DNA from 2 places in the Pseudomonas sp. HY7a-MNA-CIBAN-0227 genome. Region 2 is predicted to be linked to the other one. Evidence: riboswitches for the same ligand, from Rfam matches in the RefSeq annotation. Region 2 holds a riboswitch; the other holds the start of a gene.
The links. A riboswitch is a leader RNA that binds a small molecule or an ion and turns the genes downstream of it on or off. The one in region 2 is predicted to bind cobalamin.
Positions count from the first base shown of each region.

Region 1: another riboswitch for cobalamin. It lies ahead of cobW (cobalamin biosynthesis protein CobW); the one in region 2 lies ahead of cobO (cob(I)yrinic acid a,c-diamide adenosyltransferase).

Region 1 is NZ_JBEOPT010000011.1:53,240-62,350, reverse strand. Features, by position in the region: gene cobN (cobaltochelatase subunit CobN) at 1-3,503, opposite strand, end outside; gene cobW (cobalamin biosynthesis protein CobW) at 3,507-4,568, opposite strand; cobalamin riboswitch at 4,668-4,869, opposite strand; cobalamin riboswitch at 4,912-5,136, shown strand; gene AAEZ06_RS18640 (CbtB domain-containing protein) at 5,233-5,421, shown strand; gene AAEZ06_RS18635 (CbtA family protein) at 5,433-6,137, shown strand; gene AAEZ06_RS18630 (cobalamin biosynthesis protein) at 6,134-6,547, shown strand; gene cobM (precorrin-4 C(11)-methyltransferase) at 6,630-7,376, shown strand; gene nfuA (Fe-S biogenesis protein NfuA) at 8,335-8,919, opposite strand; gene AAEZ06_RS18615 (fatty acid cis/trans isomerase) at 9,013-9,111, opposite strand, start outside.
Region 2 is NZ_JBEOPT010000006.1:15,061-24,171, forward strand. Features, by position in the region: gene AAEZ06_RS11950 (AI-2E family transporter) at 1-117, shown strand, start outside; gene hda (DnaA regulatory inactivator Hda) at 348-1,052, shown strand; gene AAEZ06_RS11960 (C40 family peptidase) at 1,267-1,911, shown strand; gene AAEZ06_RS11965 (C40 family peptidase) at 2,056-2,589, shown strand; gene AAEZ06_RS11970 (PQQ-dependent sugar dehydrogenase) at 2,655-3,968, opposite strand; cobalamin riboswitch at 4,068-4,304, shown strand; gene cobO (cob(I)yrinic acid a,c-diamide adenosyltransferase) at 4,383-4,994, shown strand; gene AAEZ06_RS11980 (cobyrinic acid a,c-diamide synthase CobB) at 4,991-6,331, shown strand; gene bluB (5,6-dimethylbenzimidazole synthase) at 6,328-6,978, shown strand; gene cbiB (adenosylcobinamide-phosphate synthase CbiB) at 6,975-7,883, shown strand; gene cobD (threonine-phosphate decarboxylase CobD) at 7,876-8,865, shown strand; gene AAEZ06_RS12000 (cobyric acid synthase) at 8,862-9,111, shown strand, end outside.

The DNA.
Region 1 (9,111 bases), on a different contig from region 2:
TTATAGCCATGGCGCTTGACCCCTTCGATCCACTTGGGATTCGCTGCACGGGCGCGGATCACCCGGTTCAGCTCTTCCTTCAAGGTGCGGATTTTCGGCAGGTCCGGCTGGCTGTGGTCGCCATGATAACTGGCGGCCTTGTCGCCACTCAGGGTTTCCACGGCGGCGAGCATGCCACCCTGAAACTGGTAGTAATCGTTGGAATCAAGCAGGTCGTGCTCGCGATTGTCCTGGTTCTGCAACACCGCCTGGACCTGGCTCAGACGCTGGGCGAACTGTTCGCGGGCGGCGGTACCTTCATCGGAGCCGCCATAAGCGTAACCACCCCAATTGAGGTACACCTCGGCCAGGTCTTCGCGGCTCTGCCACAGACGACCGTCGATTGCGCCCTGCACGCCAGCGCCGTAAGCACCCGGTTTCGCCCCGAAGATTCGCCAGCCGGCCTGCTTGGCAGCGGCTTCTTCATCCAGACCGGACAAGCGCAAGGCCTCTCGCTCGCTGCGCACCTTGGCAGCCAGCGGGTTCATATCATCAGGCTCATCCAACGCGGCGACCGCTTGCACCGCAGCATCAAACAACCGGATCAGGTTGGCGAAGGCATCGCGAAAAAACCCCGAGACCCGTAACGTGACATCAACACGCGGACGGTCCAGCAGGCTCAACGGCAAGATTTCAAAGTCATCCACCCGCTGACTGCCGGTGGCCCACACAGGGCGCACGCCCATCAGCGCCATGGCCTGGGCGATGTCATCGCCGCCGGTACGCATGGTAGCAGTGCCCCACACCGACAGGCCGAGCTGACGCAGATGGTCTCCATGGTCTTGCAGGTGTCGCTCAAGAATCAGGCTGGCTGACTGGAAGCCAATGCGCCAGGCGGTGGTGGTCGGCAGGTTGCGCACGTCCACCGAGAAAAAATTACGCCCAGTGGGCAGCACGTCCAACCGACCACGGCTGGGCGCTCCGCTGGGACCGGCGGGGACGAAGCGTCCGCTCAGGGCATCCAGCAAGCCGCGCATCTCCGCCGGGCCGCAGGCATCCAGGCGCGGAGCGACGACGATGCGCAGGCTTTCGATCACCGCCTTGACGTCGTGCCAGCCGGGTTCTTCAAGTTGCTCGACCGGCCCTTCAAGCGCCTGCTCAATCAAGCGCGCGGCATACAGTTCCAGGCGCTCACGGGTGTCGCCAGCGGTGCGCCACAATTGTGGATCGATCGTGTGTAATACCTCGGGGCGAGGCCCGGCCCAGGGTTCGGCCAGGGCGCAATCCAGCGGATCGAAGCCCAGCTCGAAAGCCTTGGCCAACACCCGCAGCAAACTCGATTGCGGACCACGGCCATCGCCACGGGGAATGCGTAGCAAAGCCAGCAACGTGTCGATGCGCAAGCGGCCAACGGGTGATTCACCGAAGATATGCAAGCCGTCGCGAATCTGCGACTCCTTCAGATCACACAGGTAAGTATCCAGGCGCGGCAGCCAGATCGCCGCATCGGCGTCGCTGTCGAGGTTTTCGTCCAGCGCCAACTCTTGGTCGATGCGAGTTTCCCGCACCAGCTTGAGAATGTCCTTTTGCAGCTCCCTGGCTCGACGCGGGTCGAGCAGTTGCGCTTCGTAATACTCGTCGGCCAACAGTTCCAGGTTACGCAATGGGCCGTATGTTTCGGCGCGGGTCAGCGGCGGCATCAGGTGGTCGATGATCACCGCCTGGGTGCGACGCTTGGCCTGGGCGCCCTCGCCCGGATCATTGACGATAAACGGATAGATATTCGGCAGCGGGCCAAGTAATGCATCCGGCCAGCAATTTTCCGAAAGCCCGACGCCTTTACCGGGCAACCACTCCAGATTGCCGTGCTTGCCAACGTGAATCACTGCGTGGGCGCCGTAGGTCTGGCGCAACCAGAAGTAGAACGCCAGGTAACCGTGGGGCGGCACCAGGTCCGGGTCGTGATACACCGCGCTGGCGTCGACCTGATAACCCCGGGCCGGCTGGATACCGATAAACGTCAGGCCCAAACGCAGGCCAGCGATCATCATGCGCCCGTCGCGGAACATCGGGTCGGTGTGCGGCGAACCCCAGCGTGCGAGCAGCGCCTGCCGATTGCTTTCAGGCAGGCGGTTGAACATTGCCTCGTAGTCGTCCAAACCCAGGCTTTGATGGCAGGGACGCAGGTCGAGGCTGTCGAGGTCGTTGGTGACACCGCCCAGCAAGTCCTGGATCAGTTGCGTACCACTTTGCGCTAACACGTCCGGCAGCGGATAACCTTCAATCTGCAACGCCCGCAGAATATTCAGCGCGGCGGCCGGGGTATCGAGGCCTACGCCATTACCGATGCGGCCATCACGGGTTGGATAATTGGCGAGAATCAGGGCGATGCGTTTTTCAGCATTAGGCACCCGCGCCAGGTCGACCCAGCGCCGCGCCAGGTCGGCGACGAAGTCCATGCGCTCAGGTTGCGCCCGGTAGCACACCACATCGGACTGGCTGCGCTCGCTGCGCCAAGCCAGGTCCTTGAAGCTGATGGGGCGGCTGATGATCCGCCCGTCCAGCTCCGGCAAGGCAATGTGCATGGCCAGGTCACGGGGGCCAAGGCCTTGCTCGCTGGCCTGCCAGGCGGGTTCGTTGTCCTGGGCACAAATGGCCTGGATCACCGAAATATTGCGGCGAAACGGTCGCAAGTGCGGCGCTTCGGGGCTGGATTGGGCGAAACCGGTGGTGTTGAGAATCACCGCGGCCTGGACCTCATCCAGCAAGTCCTCGACCACTGTCAGGCAGCCGGGCTCTTTCAAACTGGCCACAGCCATGGGCAATGGGTTCAACCCCGCTGCCTGCAGGCGCTGGCAGAACACATCGATAAAGCCGGTATTGGCCGCCTGCAAATGGGAGCGGTAGAACAGCACTGCTGCCACGGGAAGATCGGGCTGCCAGTCGGCCTGCCAATCACTCAGGCACGCGTTGGCTTTATGGGGATGATAAATCGCCGTACGCGGCAGGATTTGCGGCTCGGACCAGCCATAGTCGCGCCCCAGATACCCGTTGGCCAGGCAGCGATAGAAATCCAGCGCATTGCCCAGGCCGCCCTGGCGCAGGAAGTGCCAGAGCCGATCGCGCTCTTGCGCGCTGACGGTACTCAGGCCGCTGAGTTCCGGGTCTGGACGGTCGTCACCTGGCACCAAAATCAGTTGCACGCCGCGCTCGGCCAACTGCACCAAACGCTCGATACCGTAACGCCAATAACCGATCCCACCATGCAGCGAAATCAGGATGACCTTGGCGTGGCGCAGCACCTCATCGACATACAGGTCGACCGAGCCGTGGTTCTGCACCTGCATCGGGTTGGCCAGGCGCAGGCTCGGGTAATCCTCGGGCAACTGCTGGGCAGCTTCGGCCAGCAGCGCCAGGCTGGAGTCGCCGCTGCACAGGATCACCAAGTCGGCGGGGGTTTGTCCAAGGTCGGCAATGTTGTCATCCGAGACGAAACCGCCGGGCTGGGTCCTGAGCAGGTGCATGGCTTAAACGCTGAGGGCGGCGCGTAATTGCGCTTCGAGCAAGGTGGCGTCCAGCTCCTGGCCGATCAGCACCAGATGTGTGGCGCGCGGCTCATCGGCGCGCCAGGCACGGTCGAAGTGCTTGTCGAAACGGGTGCCCACACCCTGGATCAGCAGGCGCATTGGCTTGTTGGGGATTGCGGCGAAGCCCTTGACCCGCAGGATGCCGTGTTGGACCACCAGTTGGGTCAAGGCATCGAGCAGCAGACTTTCGTCGGCTTGTGGCAGCTCGATGGAAATCGAGTCGAAGGCGTCATGGTCGTGGCCATGCTCACCTTCGTGATGATGATCGTGATGGCTGTGGCGGCCGTCGATGTGTTCTTCGGAACCGGCGCCCAGGCCAATCAACACGTCCAATGGCACGCGACCGCTGCTGGCTTCGATGATCTTCACCGCTGGCGGCAACTCTTCAGCCACTTCCAGGCGCACGCGGGCCAAGTCTTCGGCGCTGATGAGGTCGGATTTGTTGAGGATCACCAGGTCGGCGCTGGCCAGTTGGTCGGCGAACAGCTCGTGCAGTGGTGATTCGTGGTCCAGGTTCGGGTCAAGTTTGCGCTGGGCATCCACCTGATCCGGGAACGCAGCGAAGGTGCCAGCAGCCACGGCCGGGCTGTCGACCACGGTGATCACCGCATCCACGGTGCAGGCGCTGCGAATTTCCGGCCATTGAAAAGCCTGGACCAACGGTTTTGGCAGGGCCAGGCCCGAGGTTTCGATGAGAATGTGGTCGAGGTCGCCGCGTCGGGCTACCAGCTCGCGCATTACCGGGAAGAACTCTTCCTGAACGGTGCAGCACAGGCAACCGTTGGCCAGTTCATAAACGCGGCCGTTGGCTTCTTCTTCGGTGCAACCGATGGAGCACTGCTTGAGGATTTCACCGTCGATGCCCAGCTCGCCGAACTCGTTGACGATCACGGCGATGCGGCGGCCCTGAGCGTTGTCGAGCATATGGCGCAACAAGGTGGTTTTACCCGAACCGAGAAAGCCGGTAACGATGGTGACGGGGAGTTTGGCCAGTGTTTTCATCGGATGCCCTTTGGCAAGGTGGCGGGCATACGGGACGATTGGCCCTGCGGCGGCGCGCAGAAGCCCATTTCGCCACCGGATCACCCCGCCCGGTTGAAAGTTAAGAATCGTAGCGAGGCAGGTCTCCTGGCTTGGGGCTTGCCGGTCTTGCGACTGGCGCTGGCTGCGCCTTCCCGCCTTGTTCAGGCAGTGGCGTGGCAGTCAGATCAACCCTTTACAGTTGCGGGGGCAGCCGCGGCATCAACCGCGTTCCCTTCTTAGCTTCGACCTGGGCCGAAGAACCTCGAAAGCGCAAGGCTACAGGGGCTCGGCCAATTTGACTACCATCCCTCGCCCATGCTCTCCTACACATCTTGTTTCGGGTGCCCTTCACAGGGTGAAACGGGAAACCGGTAAATCATGTGCTTGACTCAAGCCATGACCAGTCCGGTGCTGCCCCCGCAACGGTAAGCGAGCGAAGCATCAGATCCACTGTGCCGAGATGGCATGGGAAGGCGATGCTTTTAGGTCGACTCTTTTCAAGAGCCCCCTCGCAAGCCCGGAGACCGGCCCGATCAATCAAATAACAAACCCGCGGTGGGCGGGCGCTGTTCAGAACCCTGCGTGCCTGGCTCGCAGGGTTTTCATGCGCTCGTTTCACCCTGACACTCGAAAGGGACGTGCCATGTCGATCATCAGCAGCACCTCGCATACCGCAAGCAACACCGCCACCTTGAGCCAACGCCTGACCGCCGCCATCGGTGCGTCGATTCTGGGCGCGTGCCTGGTGTATTTCGCCGGCTTCTCCCATATCGAGGCCGTGCACAACGCCGCCCACGATACCCGCCACAGCGCCGCGTTCCCGTGCCATTGAGACCTGCCGACATGATCAAGCGAATTGCCCAAACCGCAGGGTTCACTGGCCTGCTGGCTGCCCTGTTGCTGACCCTGCTGCAAAGCTTCTGGGTCGCGCCGCTGATTCTCCAGGCGGAAACCTTCGAAAACGTCACGGCCGCTGTCGAAGTACATGAACATGCCAACGGCACCGCTGCCACTCACAGCCACGACGCCGAAGCCTGGGAGCCGGAAAACGGCTGGCAGCGCGTGCTGTCCACCACGGGCGGCAACCTGGTGGTCGCGGTAGGCTTCGCGCTGATGCTGGCCGGCCTCTACACCTTGTGTGCGCCAACCCGCACCGCTCAGGGCCTGCTGTGGGGCCTGGCCGGTTACGCAACCTTCGTCCTGGCGCCAACCCTTGGCTTGCCACCGGAACTGCCGGGCACCGCTGCGGCTGACCTGGCGCAACGGCAAATCTGGTGGATCGGCACGGCCGGTTCCACTGCCGCCGGTATTGCGTTGATCGTGTTCGGTCGCAACTGGCTGCTGAAAGTGTTGGGCGTAGCAATCCTGGCGGTGCCCCATGTGATTGGCGCACCGCAACCGGAAGCCCATTCAATGCTGGCTCCTGAAGCGCTGGAAACGCAGTTCAAGATTGCCTCGCAATTGACCAACGTTGCCTTCTGGCTGGCCCTGGGCCTGATCAGCGCCTGGCTGTTTCGCCGTAACCGTGACGATCAATACTCGGCATGACCACTGACAACACAGCCCCGACCCTGGTGGTCGGCCTGGGTTGCCAGCGTGGCTGCGACACTGACACCCTGCTTGCCCTGTTCAACAAGGCCCTCAACGAGGGCGGCATCGATCGCCAACACATCACTGCGCTGGCCAGTATTGATCTCAAACAGGATGAACCGGGGCTGTTGGCATTGGCCAAGGCCTTGAACCTGCCGCTGCAGTTTTTCAGTGCCGGGCAATTGGCACTTTATGAACCCCGGTTGAGCCACAAGTCGGCTATCGCCTTCACCCATACCGGCTGCCATGGCGTTGCCGAAAGTGCCGCCCTGGCCTTGGCTGAACACTTGGCCCAGGGGTCGGCGAGACTGCTGATCACCCGTCAGAAAAACGCCCAGGCCACCTTTGCGTTAGCTAGTTGCGGCTAAAATCTCGATAATCGCCAGCCTTGATCATGAGCAATCTTCATCTGAAGCCTTGCACGCTTGTTTTTTTGCATAGGAAACCGTCATGACCGTCTTTTTCATCGGCGCAGGCCCCGGCGATCCCGAACTGATTACCGTCAAGGGCCAGCGGCTGATTCGCAACTGCCCGGTGATCATTTATGCAGGCTCACTGGTACCGGCCGCCGTGCTGGAAGGCCATCAGGCCGAACAGGTGATCAACAGCGCCGAATTACACCTTGAGCAGATCATCGGTTTGATCAAGGCCTCCCACGAAAAAGGCCAGGACGTGGCACGGGTGCATTCCGGCGACCCGAGCTTGTATGGTGCGATTGGCGAGCAGATTCGCTGCCTGCGGGAGCTGGGCATTCCCTTCCAGATCATTCCGGGCGTGACAGCCGTGGCCGCCTGTGCGGCGCTGCTGGAGGCTGAACTGACCCTGCCGGATATCGCCCAGAGTGTGATCCTGACCCGCTATGCCGATAAAACTGCGATGCCAGCGGGAGAGTCATTTAATAGTCTGGCCAGCCACGGTACGACTATGGCGATTCATCTGGGGGTCAATCATCTGGAGAAGATCGTCGCTGAACTGCTGCCTCACTACGGCGCCGACTGCCCGATTGCCGTGGTGCATCGCGCAACCTGGCCAGATCAGGATTGGGTTATCGGTACGTTGGCGGATATTGCCGAAAAGGTAGCGGCCAAGGGATTCAGGCGGACGGCGTTGATTGTGGTGGGCCGGGTGTTGGCCAGTGACGGTTTCAGCGAGTCATCGTTGTATCGTGCAGGTCATGCGCACTTATATCGGCCTTGAGTATTCCCGGATGCTAATGCAAAACCCTGTGGGTTGGGTTGGGTTGGGTACATATCCGTTATTTTAGTCAGGGCGGCTTAGGGTTACGCCCTTACGGCGTGTCACTTTTGAAAAGAGCCCAAAAGTAACCAAAAGGCTCTTGCCCCACCACTTGGTGCCTCGCCTAGGCTCGGCATGCCTTCACTCCGGCATTGCTCCGTGGGCCGCCGCGATGGGCCATCCTTGGCCCAGCGCGGCTAAACCGGCGTCCTGCCGGTTTACCCACGGATCAATACCTGCGTTCAGCCATCGTGGTTAACGGGGCGCCTAAGATCAAAAGCAAAAGCACGGCGGCCTGGTAGCCGAGCTGAGTGGTGAAAAGCAAGAGCGGATCTACTGCCACCTGTAGGAGCGAGCTTGCTCGCGATGGTCGTTAACGATGACGCTGGCATCCTGAATCACCGCGGCGCCCTCAGGTTCTTCGCGAGCAAGAACTAGGCGTCCCCCTCGCTCCTACAGAAAAACGGATGGCTCTTGATCTGCCTGCCCATAAAACCAGAGGCCGAACGCAGGTGTTACGCAGTGGGTAAACCGGCAAGGATGCCGGTTTAGTCGCGCTGGGCCAGGGATGGCCCATCGCGGCGACCCACGGAGCAATGCCTTCGTTCGGGTACGCCGAGCCTAGGCGAGGCGCCGATAGGTAGGGCAGGAGCGTTTTGGTTACTTTGCCGCTTTTGCAAAGTGACACGCCGTAAGGGCGTAACCCTAAGCAGCCATTACCGCAGCAACGGATATGTACTCAAATCTGCCCCCAGCCATCAGTAACCTCAAGAGAGGTATAGATACCTATGGCTATCGCAGGCAAACCTTCCCCCCACACTTAACCCTAATTATTACAAAACCCATATAACCCGTTGAATTAAGCTCATAAAAAAACGGCGCTCACGGGGCGCCGTTTTTCATGCTCGCAGCGAACACCTTAGTAGTAGGCGTTTTCTTTCTGCGTGTGGTCAGTCACATCACGTACACCCTTGAGCTCGGGAACCCGCTCAAGCAAGGTGCGCTCGATGCCTTCGCGCAAGGTCACGTCCGCCTGGCCGCAGCCCTGGCAACCGCCGCCGAATTTCAACACGGCAATACCGTCATCCACTACGTCGATCAGGCTGACCTGGCCGCCGTGGCTGGCCAACCCAGGGTTGATCTCGGTTTGCAGGTAATAGTTGATACGCTCGTTGACCGGGCTGTCGGCGTTGACGCTCGGCACCTTGGCGTTAGGCGCTTTGATGGTCAACTGGCCGCCCATGCGATCGGTGGCGTAGTCAACCACGGCATCGTCAAGAAAGGCTTCGCTGAAGGCGTCGATGTACGCCGTGAAGCTTTTGAGCCCCAGGGCGGTATCTTCGGGTTTCTCTTCCCCCGGCTTGCAGTAGGCAATGCACGTCTCTGCATACTGGGTGCCAGGCTGGGTGATAAAGACACGGATACCGATGCCTGGAGTGTTCTGCTTGGACAGCAGATCAGCCAGGTAATCGTGGGCGGCGTCGGTAATGGTTATGGCAGTCATGGAAAATCCTCACAGGCTTGTCGGCAGTTTACGCCAATCATTGCGGAGGCACAAAGTCCTAGTATTTTTGTCGGAAAAGAAAACGCGCCGTAATCAAAGGTTTTCATAGCGATTCATGTCCAATACGCCCTCTTCCATCGGCGTTGTTTCACGGATGTACTGCGACAAGTCGTGGAAATACAGCCAAAACTG
Region 2 (9,111 bases):
ACCGGCATCCTGCTGGCATTGCCGGTGGCAGCAGTGATCATGGTGCTGGTGCGCCATGTGCACGACCTGTACAAGGATTCAGATGTCTACACCGGTGTCGACGAGCCCAATCTATAAGGTCGAGGTTCAGCGCTCCCTCACAAACCCGGCTCAGTGCCGGGTTTGTCGTAGTTGCTCCCCAGGCCAGTGGCCGTGGCGTCAAATAATCTCTACAAAATCCAACACGTTAACGCAAACCTTTGATTTTGCTTGTGGTCTGCTGCATTGTGCACCCGGCGTCACGGGTATAAACTTTGCACACTTTTCACAGAGGCCACTAACGGTCCGATTGGAACCGCTCAGTCAGCATGAAACCGATTCAGCTGCCCCTAGGTGTGCGTCTGCGTGACGACGCTACCTTTATCAATTACTACCCAGGCGCCAATGCCGCTGCACTCGGCTATGTCGAGCGGCTTTGCGAAGCCGACGCCGGGTGGACCGAAAGCCTGATTTACCTCTGGGGCAAGGACGGCGTGGGGCGTACCCACTTATTGCAGGCCGCTTGCCTGCGCTTTGAGCAGATGGGCGAACCGGCGGTGTACCTGCCTTTGGCCGAGTTGCTGGATCGTGGCATCGAAATCCTCGACAACCTTGAACAATACGAGCTGGTTTGCCTGGATGACCTGCAAGCAGTTGCGGGTCGGGCGGATTGGGAAGAAGCGCTGTTTCATCTGTTCAATCGCTTGCGTGACAGCGGGCGGCGCTTGCTGATTGCTGCGTCTACCTCGCCTCGGGAGTTGCCGGTGAAGCTGGCAGATCTCAAGTCTCGCCTGACCCTGGCGCTGATTTTTCAGATGCGCCCACTGTCTGATGAAGACAAGCTGCGCGCCCTGCAATTGCGTGCATCCCGTCGCGGCCTGCACCTTACCGATGAAGTCGGGCACTTTATCCTCACCCGTGGCACCCGCAGCATGAGTGCGCTGTTCGAATTGCTCGAACGCCTCGACCAAGCCTCTTTGCAGGCCCAGCGCAAGCTGACTATTCCTTTCTTGAAAGAAACCCTCGGCTGGTAGCCAGCCCTTTAAAATAGGGGCTCTTGGCATTTTGCAGGCGCCAGAAATCTTGCGTTTTAGCCTGTTTGGCCACGCAAAAGGGTCTTGTAGGGGTTTAAGGGCTTAGATGTCATAGCCCAAACAAGAAGTCACATGGATCACGATTGAATTTGCAAATCGATATGATAGAAGGCATAGTCTCGGCTTCTTTACACATCCAGCCACGGTCGTGCCCATGCTAAATCGCTTCGCACCCCTCGTGCCTCTCGCACTCGTTACCCTGTTGTTTGGTTGCGCCACCCACCCTCAACAGGTGGCTGAGCAGCAAAAGCCTCAACAACACAATCAACAAAAATTTGTCGCTGCGCAGTCTTCCACTGCTTACCAGGAAGCTGTCTATTCAGAAGAAGTAGCGACAGAAAAAGAACTGGCTGAATTTTCCGACAGCAAGCCTTATCAGCTTCCAGTTCTGGCCGACAGCATCCTCGAACGCGGCCTGTCTCTGGTCGGTACCCGTTACCGTTTTGGCGGTACTTCTGAAGCCGGTTTCGATTGCAGCGGTTTCATCGGTTACCTGTTTCGCGAAGAGGCCGGCATGAACCTGCCGCGTTCCACTCGTGAAATGATCAACGTTGATGCACCGTTGGTCGCGCGCAACAACCTCAAGCCTGGTGATCTGCTTTTCTTTAGTACCAATGGTCGTGGTCGCGTCAGTCACGCCGGTATTTACCTGGGCGATGATCAATTTATCCACTCCAGCAGCCGTCGTAGCGGTGGCGTTCGGGTCGATAAGTTGGGCGACAGTTACTGGAGCAAGACCTTTATCGAAGCCAAGCGCGCCCTGGCCATGGCCCCGACTACCGTTACCTCCCGCAAGTAAAGTTAAAGTGATACTTGAAGTTTGATGTGTAAGCGCTAGAATCCTTGGATATTGTTGTGAACTGATCGCGCGAGCTTTGCTTGCGCGGTCTGGTTTTCAGCCTTCGGCAACGAAAGCCGCATCCAGATCAGGATCGCTCTGCCCATGTCGACCTCGGCCCGCCTAATTCTTCTCATTTGCGCCGCGCTGCTCAGCGCCTGCGCAAGTCGTCCACCTCCCGTGGCCGTCAAGCCCAAGCCGGTGTTCAACTATTCCACCCAAGCCTTTTCTCCGGCTGCCGAAGACGTGCTTTTTCGTGCGTTGGGCCTGGTCGGCACGCCTTATCGCTGGGGCGGCAATACGCCGGACTCGGGGTTTGATTGCAGCGGCCTGATTGGTTTTGTCTACCGTGACGCTGCCGGTATCTCCTTGCCGCGCACCACCCGCGAACTGATCGTGATGCGTGCTCAGGATGTGAGTGAAGACGCCCTGCAAACCGGCGACCTACTCTTTTTTGCCACCAATGGCGGCTCGCAGGTCAGCCACGCGGGAATCTATGTGGGCGAAGGGCGCTTTGTGCATGCCCCGCAAACGGGCGGTACGGTGAAGCTGGACACGCTATCCAAGGCGTATTGGCAGAGTGCGTACCTGAGCGCCAAGCGGGTATTGCCGCCGGAACATCTGGCGCGTAATCCCTAAGAAGCAGCTATTAAGCTGCAAGAAGGCGCGCAACGGCCACTTGCAGCTTGAGGCTTGCTACCCGGTTATTTAGCCGCCGACACCCGCCACACTTTATTCCCCACATCATCGGCCACCAGCAAATCCCCCTGCTGATCGATCACCACGCCCACTGGCCGGCCCATGGCTTTCTCATCGCTGTTGAGGAACCCGGTCAGTACATCCACCGGTTGCCCTTTTGGCTTGCCCGCTTCAAACGGCACAAAGATCACTTTGTAACCACTGTGAGGCTTGCGATTCCACGAGCCATGCTGGCCGATAAACGCGCCGTTACTGAACGGTGCTGGCAACTTGCTGCCCTCGGCGAAGGTCAGGCCCAGTGATGCAGTGTGCGGGCCGACCGCATAGTCTGGTGCAATGGCCTTGGCCACCAGGTCCGGGTCTTGTGGGGTCACGCGCACATCGACGTGCTGGCCGTAGTAGCTGAACGGCCAGCCATAGAAGCCGCCATCCTTGACCGAGGTGATGTAGTCCGGCACCAGGTCGCTACCGATTTCATCCCGTTCGTTGACCGCCGTCCACAGTTTTCCGCTTTGCGGTTCCCAAGCCATGCCGTTGGGGTTGCGCAGGCCAGAGGCGAAGATGCGGTGCTGGCCGGTGGCGCGGTCTACTTCCCAAATCGCCGCCCGACCTTGCTCCGCTTCCAGGCCGTTTTCCGCGACGTTGCTGTTGGAGCCGACGCTGACGTACAGCTTGTTACCATCCTTGCTGGCCACCACGTTTTTGGTCCAGTGATGGTTCAGAGGGCCGCCCGGCAGGTCGACGACCTTGGTGCCAGCCTCCTTGATGGAGGTTTCGCCTGGCTGATAAGGGAAGCGCAACAGCTTGTCCGAGTCAGCGACGTACAGGTCGTTGCCCACCAGGGTCATGCCGAACGGCGAGTTGAGGTTTTCCAGGAACACCGTGCGGGTTTCAGCGACGCCATCGTGGTCGGCGTCCCGCAGCAGGGTGATGCGGTTCGGGCTCGGCACGCCAGCGCCGGCTCGGCCCATGACCTTGCCCATCACCCAGCCGCGAATGCCCTTGGAGTCGTCCGGCTTGGGCGGTGCGTTGGTTTGCGCCACAAGCACATCACCATTGGGCAGTACGTACAGCCAGCGCGGGTGATCCAGGCCTTCGGCGAACGCTGCCACCTGGGTGCCGGCCGCCGCAGTGGGCTTGACGCCGTCCGGCCAACCGATCGCCGGGGCGATATTCACGGTGGGGATCAGGGTTTTGTTCGGTTCCGGAAGCTTGGGTGAGGGCCCGGTGCCGTCGGACACTTGCAAGGTGGAACTATCACCGCAAGCGGCCAGGGTGCCAGCGACCATGATGAGTAAGGCGAGTCGGGTCTTATGCATGTTTTTCTCCTCAATACCTGTAGTCATAGAGGCACGACGCGCTGCGATGGTTCAAGTGCGCCGCCAGCTTTAATTGACGCTCCACCCCCAACCCACTAACCTTCGCCGCTTGTTTCAGGTGCTCTGTGGCGTGTGCGTCAACAGAGTGAAACAGGGAAGCCGGTGAGTGAGCGCACTTGTACACAGTGAAGCCACGATCCCGGCGCTGCCCCCGCAACGGTAAATGAGTCAAGACGGTGCTTTCGCCACTGTATCGCCCCGCGATATGGGAAGGCGCACCCTCGGCGCGCAACGCCACTCATGAGCCCGGAGACCGGCCTGATTCATCCAACAGCATCACGGTGGGCGATGCTTGGCTGTTTGTTTTCTCTTTTCCTGCCCGCCGTTTTTGTCCAGCCCCAACGGAGAGCTGCCATGACTGAATCCCCCGATCGTGACGAACGCCACCTGGCGCGCATGCTGCGCAAAAAAGCGGTGATCGACGAGCGCATTGCCAATTCACCGAACGAATGCGGATTGCTGCTGGTGCTCACCGGCAACGGCAAAGGCAAGAGCAGTTCAGCCTTTGGCATGCTGGCCCGGGCCATGGGCCACGACCTGCAGTGCGGTGTGGTGCAGTTCATCAAGGGCCGCAATAGCACCGGTGAAGAGCTGTTCTTCCGCCGCTTCCCCGAGCAAGTGCGTTTCCATGTGATGGGCGAAGGCTTTACCTGGGAAACCCAGGACCGCCAGCGTGATATTGCAGCCGCCGAAGCCGCCTGGGTGGTGTCCCAGGAAATGCTGCGCGACCCGTCCATCGGCCTGGTGGTGCTGGATGAGTTGAACATCGCCCTCAAGCACGGCTACCTCGACCTGGACCAGGTCCTCAGCGACATGCAAGCCCGCCCGCCGATGCAGCACGTACTGGTCACCGGTCGCGGTGCCAAGCCGGAACTGATTGAAATGGCCGACACCGTCACTGAAATGGGCGTGCTCAAACACGCGTTCCAGGCCGGTATCAAGGCACAGAAGGGCATCGAACTTTGAAGCAGTCCCGTCACTGCCCCGCAGTTCTGATCGCCGCACCCGCGTCAGGCCAGGGCAAAACCACCGTCACCGCCGCACTGGCCCGCTTGCACCGCAATCTTGGGCGCAAGGTCCGCGTGTTCAAGTGCGGCCCGGACTTTCTCGACCCGATGATCCACGAGCGCGCCAGCGGTGCGCCGGTCTATCAATTGGACATGTGGATGGTCGGCGAGCAGGAAAGTCGGCGGCTGTTGTGGGAAGCGGCGGGGGAGGCCGACCTGATTTTGATCGAAGGCGTCATGGGCCTGTTCGACGGCACGCCGTCCAGCGCTGACCTGGCGCGGCATTTTGGCGTGCCGGTGCTGGCGGTAATCGACGGCACGGCCATGGCCCAGACCTTTGGCGCTTTGGCCTTGGGGCTAGCCCGTTACCAGCCTGATCTGCCGTTCGCCGGGGTGCTGGCCAATCGCGTCGGCACCTTGCGTCATGCGCAGTTGCTGGAAGGTAGCCTTACCGAAGGCCTGCGCTGGTACGGCGCATTGTCGCGGGAGACCGGTATCGAGCTGCCGAGTCGTCATCTTGGGCTGGTGCAAGCCAGCGAATTGAATGACCTGGATCTGCGCCTGGATGCTGCCGCGCAAGCGTTGGGTAGCAGTTGCGAGGTAGCGCTGCCGCCGCCGGTAGAGTTCGCTGCGCCTGAGCCGATAGAGGCCGAACCGTTGCTGGCCGGTGTACGGATTGCCGTTGCCCGTGACGAAGCCTTTGCCTTTACCTACGGCGCCAGCCTCGACTTGTTGCGAGCGATGGGCGCCGAGCTGCGCTTCTTCTCGCCGATTCATGATTGTGAACTGCCAGAAGCGGACAGCCTGTACCTGCCCGGCGGTTATCCGGAACTGCATCACCTGGCGTTGTCGCAAAACACTTCGATGCTGACCGCCATCCGCGCCCACCATGGCGCCGGTAAGCCCTTGCTGGCCGAATGCGGCGGTATGCTGTATTTGCTGGACTCGCTCACCGATGTCGATGGCACCCGCGCCGAATTACTCGGACTGCTTCAGGGCGATGCTGTGATGCAAAAGCGCCTGGCCGCCCTGGCGCTGCAAAGTGTCGATTTGCCCGAAGGCGTTCTGCGTGGCCACACCTACCATCATTCCCTGACCAGCACCCAATGGCAGCCGATTGCCCGGGGCCTGAGCCCCAACGGCGGACGCGGCGCCGAGGCGGTTTATCGGCAGGGACGGATGACCGCCTCTTATGTGCACTTTTATTTCCCGTCCAACCCGACAGCGATTGCAGCGTTATTTGTGCCAGACACCCAAACCAATGTGGGAGCGGGCTTGCCCGCAATGAGGCCATGACCGACAACACCTTCCCCCAGGCCGACCGCGAAGCCGTCTACCGGGCCATCGCCGAACGCCGCGACATGCGCCACTTCAGCGGCGGCACCGTCGCTCCCGAGCTGCTTCACCGTTTGCTGCAAGCCGCCCACCAGGCACCCAGCGTCGGCCTGATGCAACCGTGGCGTTTCATCCGCATCAGTGACCGCGGCCTGCGGGGCAAGATTCAGCAACTGGTGGAAGAAGAGCGTATTCGCACCGCCGAAGCCCTCGGCGAGCGTTCCGACCAGTTTATGAAGCTCAAGGTCGAAGGCATCAATGATTGCGCCGAGGTGCTGGTGGCCGCGCTGATGGATGACCGCGAACGGCATATCTTCGGCCGTCGCACCTTGCCGGAAATGGACATGGCGTCCTTGTCCTGCGCGATCCAGAATCTATGGCTGGCATCCCGGGTCGAAGGGCTGGGTATGGGCTGGGTGTCGTTGTTCGAGCCCCAGGCCCTGGCCGATCTGCTGGGTTTGCCGGCGGGCGCCAAGCCCCTGGCGGTGCTGTGTCTGGGCCCGGTGGCCGAGTTCTACCCGGCACCGATGTTGCAGCTGGAAGGCTGGACCGAACCGCGTCCATTGAGGGACATGCTGTATGAGAATTATTGGGGAGTGAGTCAATGAGTGTGGCCTTGCTGAGTGTCGCTGCCGTGGCGCTGGATGCGCTGCTGGGCGAACCCAGGCGCTGGCATCCGCTGGTGGCATTCGGTAATTTCGCCGGGCGGATCGAGCAGCGTTTCAACTCGGGTGGCCGTGGCTGGCGCAGCCATGGCGTGACCGCCTGGGTGATCGCGGTGGTGCCGCTGACCCTACTGGCCACGGCCTTGTCGTGGGCGCCGTATGTGGGTTGGGTGATCGAGATCCTCGCGTTGTATTGCGCCCTCGGCATGCGCAGCCTTGGCGAACACGTGGCGCCCGTGGCCCAGGCCCTGCGCAGTGATGACCTGGACGAGGCGCGCAAGCGCGTCGGTTATCTGGTCAGCCGCCAAACCAGCGAGTTGGACCACACCGAAGTTGCACGCGCCGCCACCGAATCGGTATTGGAAAACGGCAGCGATGCGGTGTTCGCCGCGCTGTTCTGGTTTGTCATCGCCGGCGTGCCCGGCGTGGTGCTCTATCGCTTGAGCAATACCCTGGATGCCATGTGGGGTTATCGCAACCAACGTTTTGAACGTTTTGGCTGGGCTGCGGCGAAGATCGACGATCTGCTCAACTATATTCCCGCAAGGTTGGTGGCGTTGACCTACGCGCTACTGGGCAAAACTCGGCTGGCGATCAAGTGCTGGCGCACTCAAGGCCCAACCTGGGACAGCCCCAACGCCGGTCCGGTGATGGCGGCGGGCGCAGGTGCCCTGGGTGTCGAGTTGGGCGGGGCAGCGATTTATCACGGCGAACTGCATCAGCGTCCGCAATTGGGCGAAGGTGTGCCGGCGAGTGCCGACTCCATCGACCAAGGCTGGCAACTGGTGCAGCGCGGCGTGTGGCTATGGTTGTTGATTCTGTGTGTGGGGGCTGAATTTTATGCTTGAGCACGGTGGTCGGCTGCGCAAGGCAGCGATGCAATACGGCATCAGCGAGGCCGACTGGCTGGACCTATCCAGCGGCCTGGCGCCCTGGCCCTGGCCGATCCCCGAGGTCCCGCTACGGGCCTGGGCGCGCCTGCCGGAAACCGATGATGGCCTGGAGGCGGCCGCCTGCGAGTACTACGGCGCCGCCCAGGTGCTGCCGGTGCCCGGTTCCCAGGCCGCAATCCAATTGCTGCCGCGTCTGCGTCGTTCGGACAAGGTCGGCGTGCTGTCGCCGTGCTATGCCGAGCACGCCGAAGCCTGGCGCCGCGCCGGTTATATCGTGCGTGAAGTGCTGGAGCAGGAAGTGGACTTCTTCCTCGACAGCCTTGACGTGCTGGTGGTGGTCAATCCCAACAACCCCACCGGCCTGAGCCTCACGCCGCAACGCCTGCTGGACTGGCACGCACGCCTGGCCCAACGCGGCGGCTGGCTGGTGGTGGATGAGGCCTTTATGGACAACACCCCACAGTTAAGCCTGGCGAGCCAGAGCCATCAGGTGGGCTTGATCGTATTGCGCTCGTTCGGCAAGTTTTTTGGCCTGGCCGGGGTTCGACTGGGCTTTGTCCTGGCCGAGCGCAAGTTGCTCAAGTTGCTTGCTGAACAAGTCGGGCCATGGGCGGTCAGCGGGCCGACGCGGATGTTGGGCCAGGTGTGCCTTAAGGATGTCGCCGGCCATACGCGCCAGCGCCTGCGCTGCGAAGAAGCCAGCCAGCGTCTGTTTGAACTGCTGGAGCGTCATGGCCTGCGACCGCAAGGCGGCTGCGCGCTGTTCCAGTGGTTGATTACCGACCGCGCCGAGCACCTGCACGAATTTATGGCCCAGCGCGGTATTCTGCTGCGCCTGTTTGTCCACGACAGCAGCCTGCGCTTTGGGCTACCGGGTACCGATGCTGACTGGCTGCGCCTGGAACAAGCGCTCACCGCGTACAAGCAAGCATCATGAGTACCTTGATGGTGCAGGGCACCACGTCCGATGCCGGCAAAAGCACCTTGGTCGCCGCCTTGTGCCGCTGGCTGGTACGCCAGGGCGTGGCGGTGGTGCCGTTCAAGCCGCAGAACATGGCGCTCAACAGCGCGGTGACTGCCGAGGGCGGCGAGATTGGCCGGGCCCAGGCGGTCCAGGCCCAGGCGGCGAAGCTGGCGCCTCACACCGATATGAACCCGGTGCTGCTCAAACCCAATAGCGACA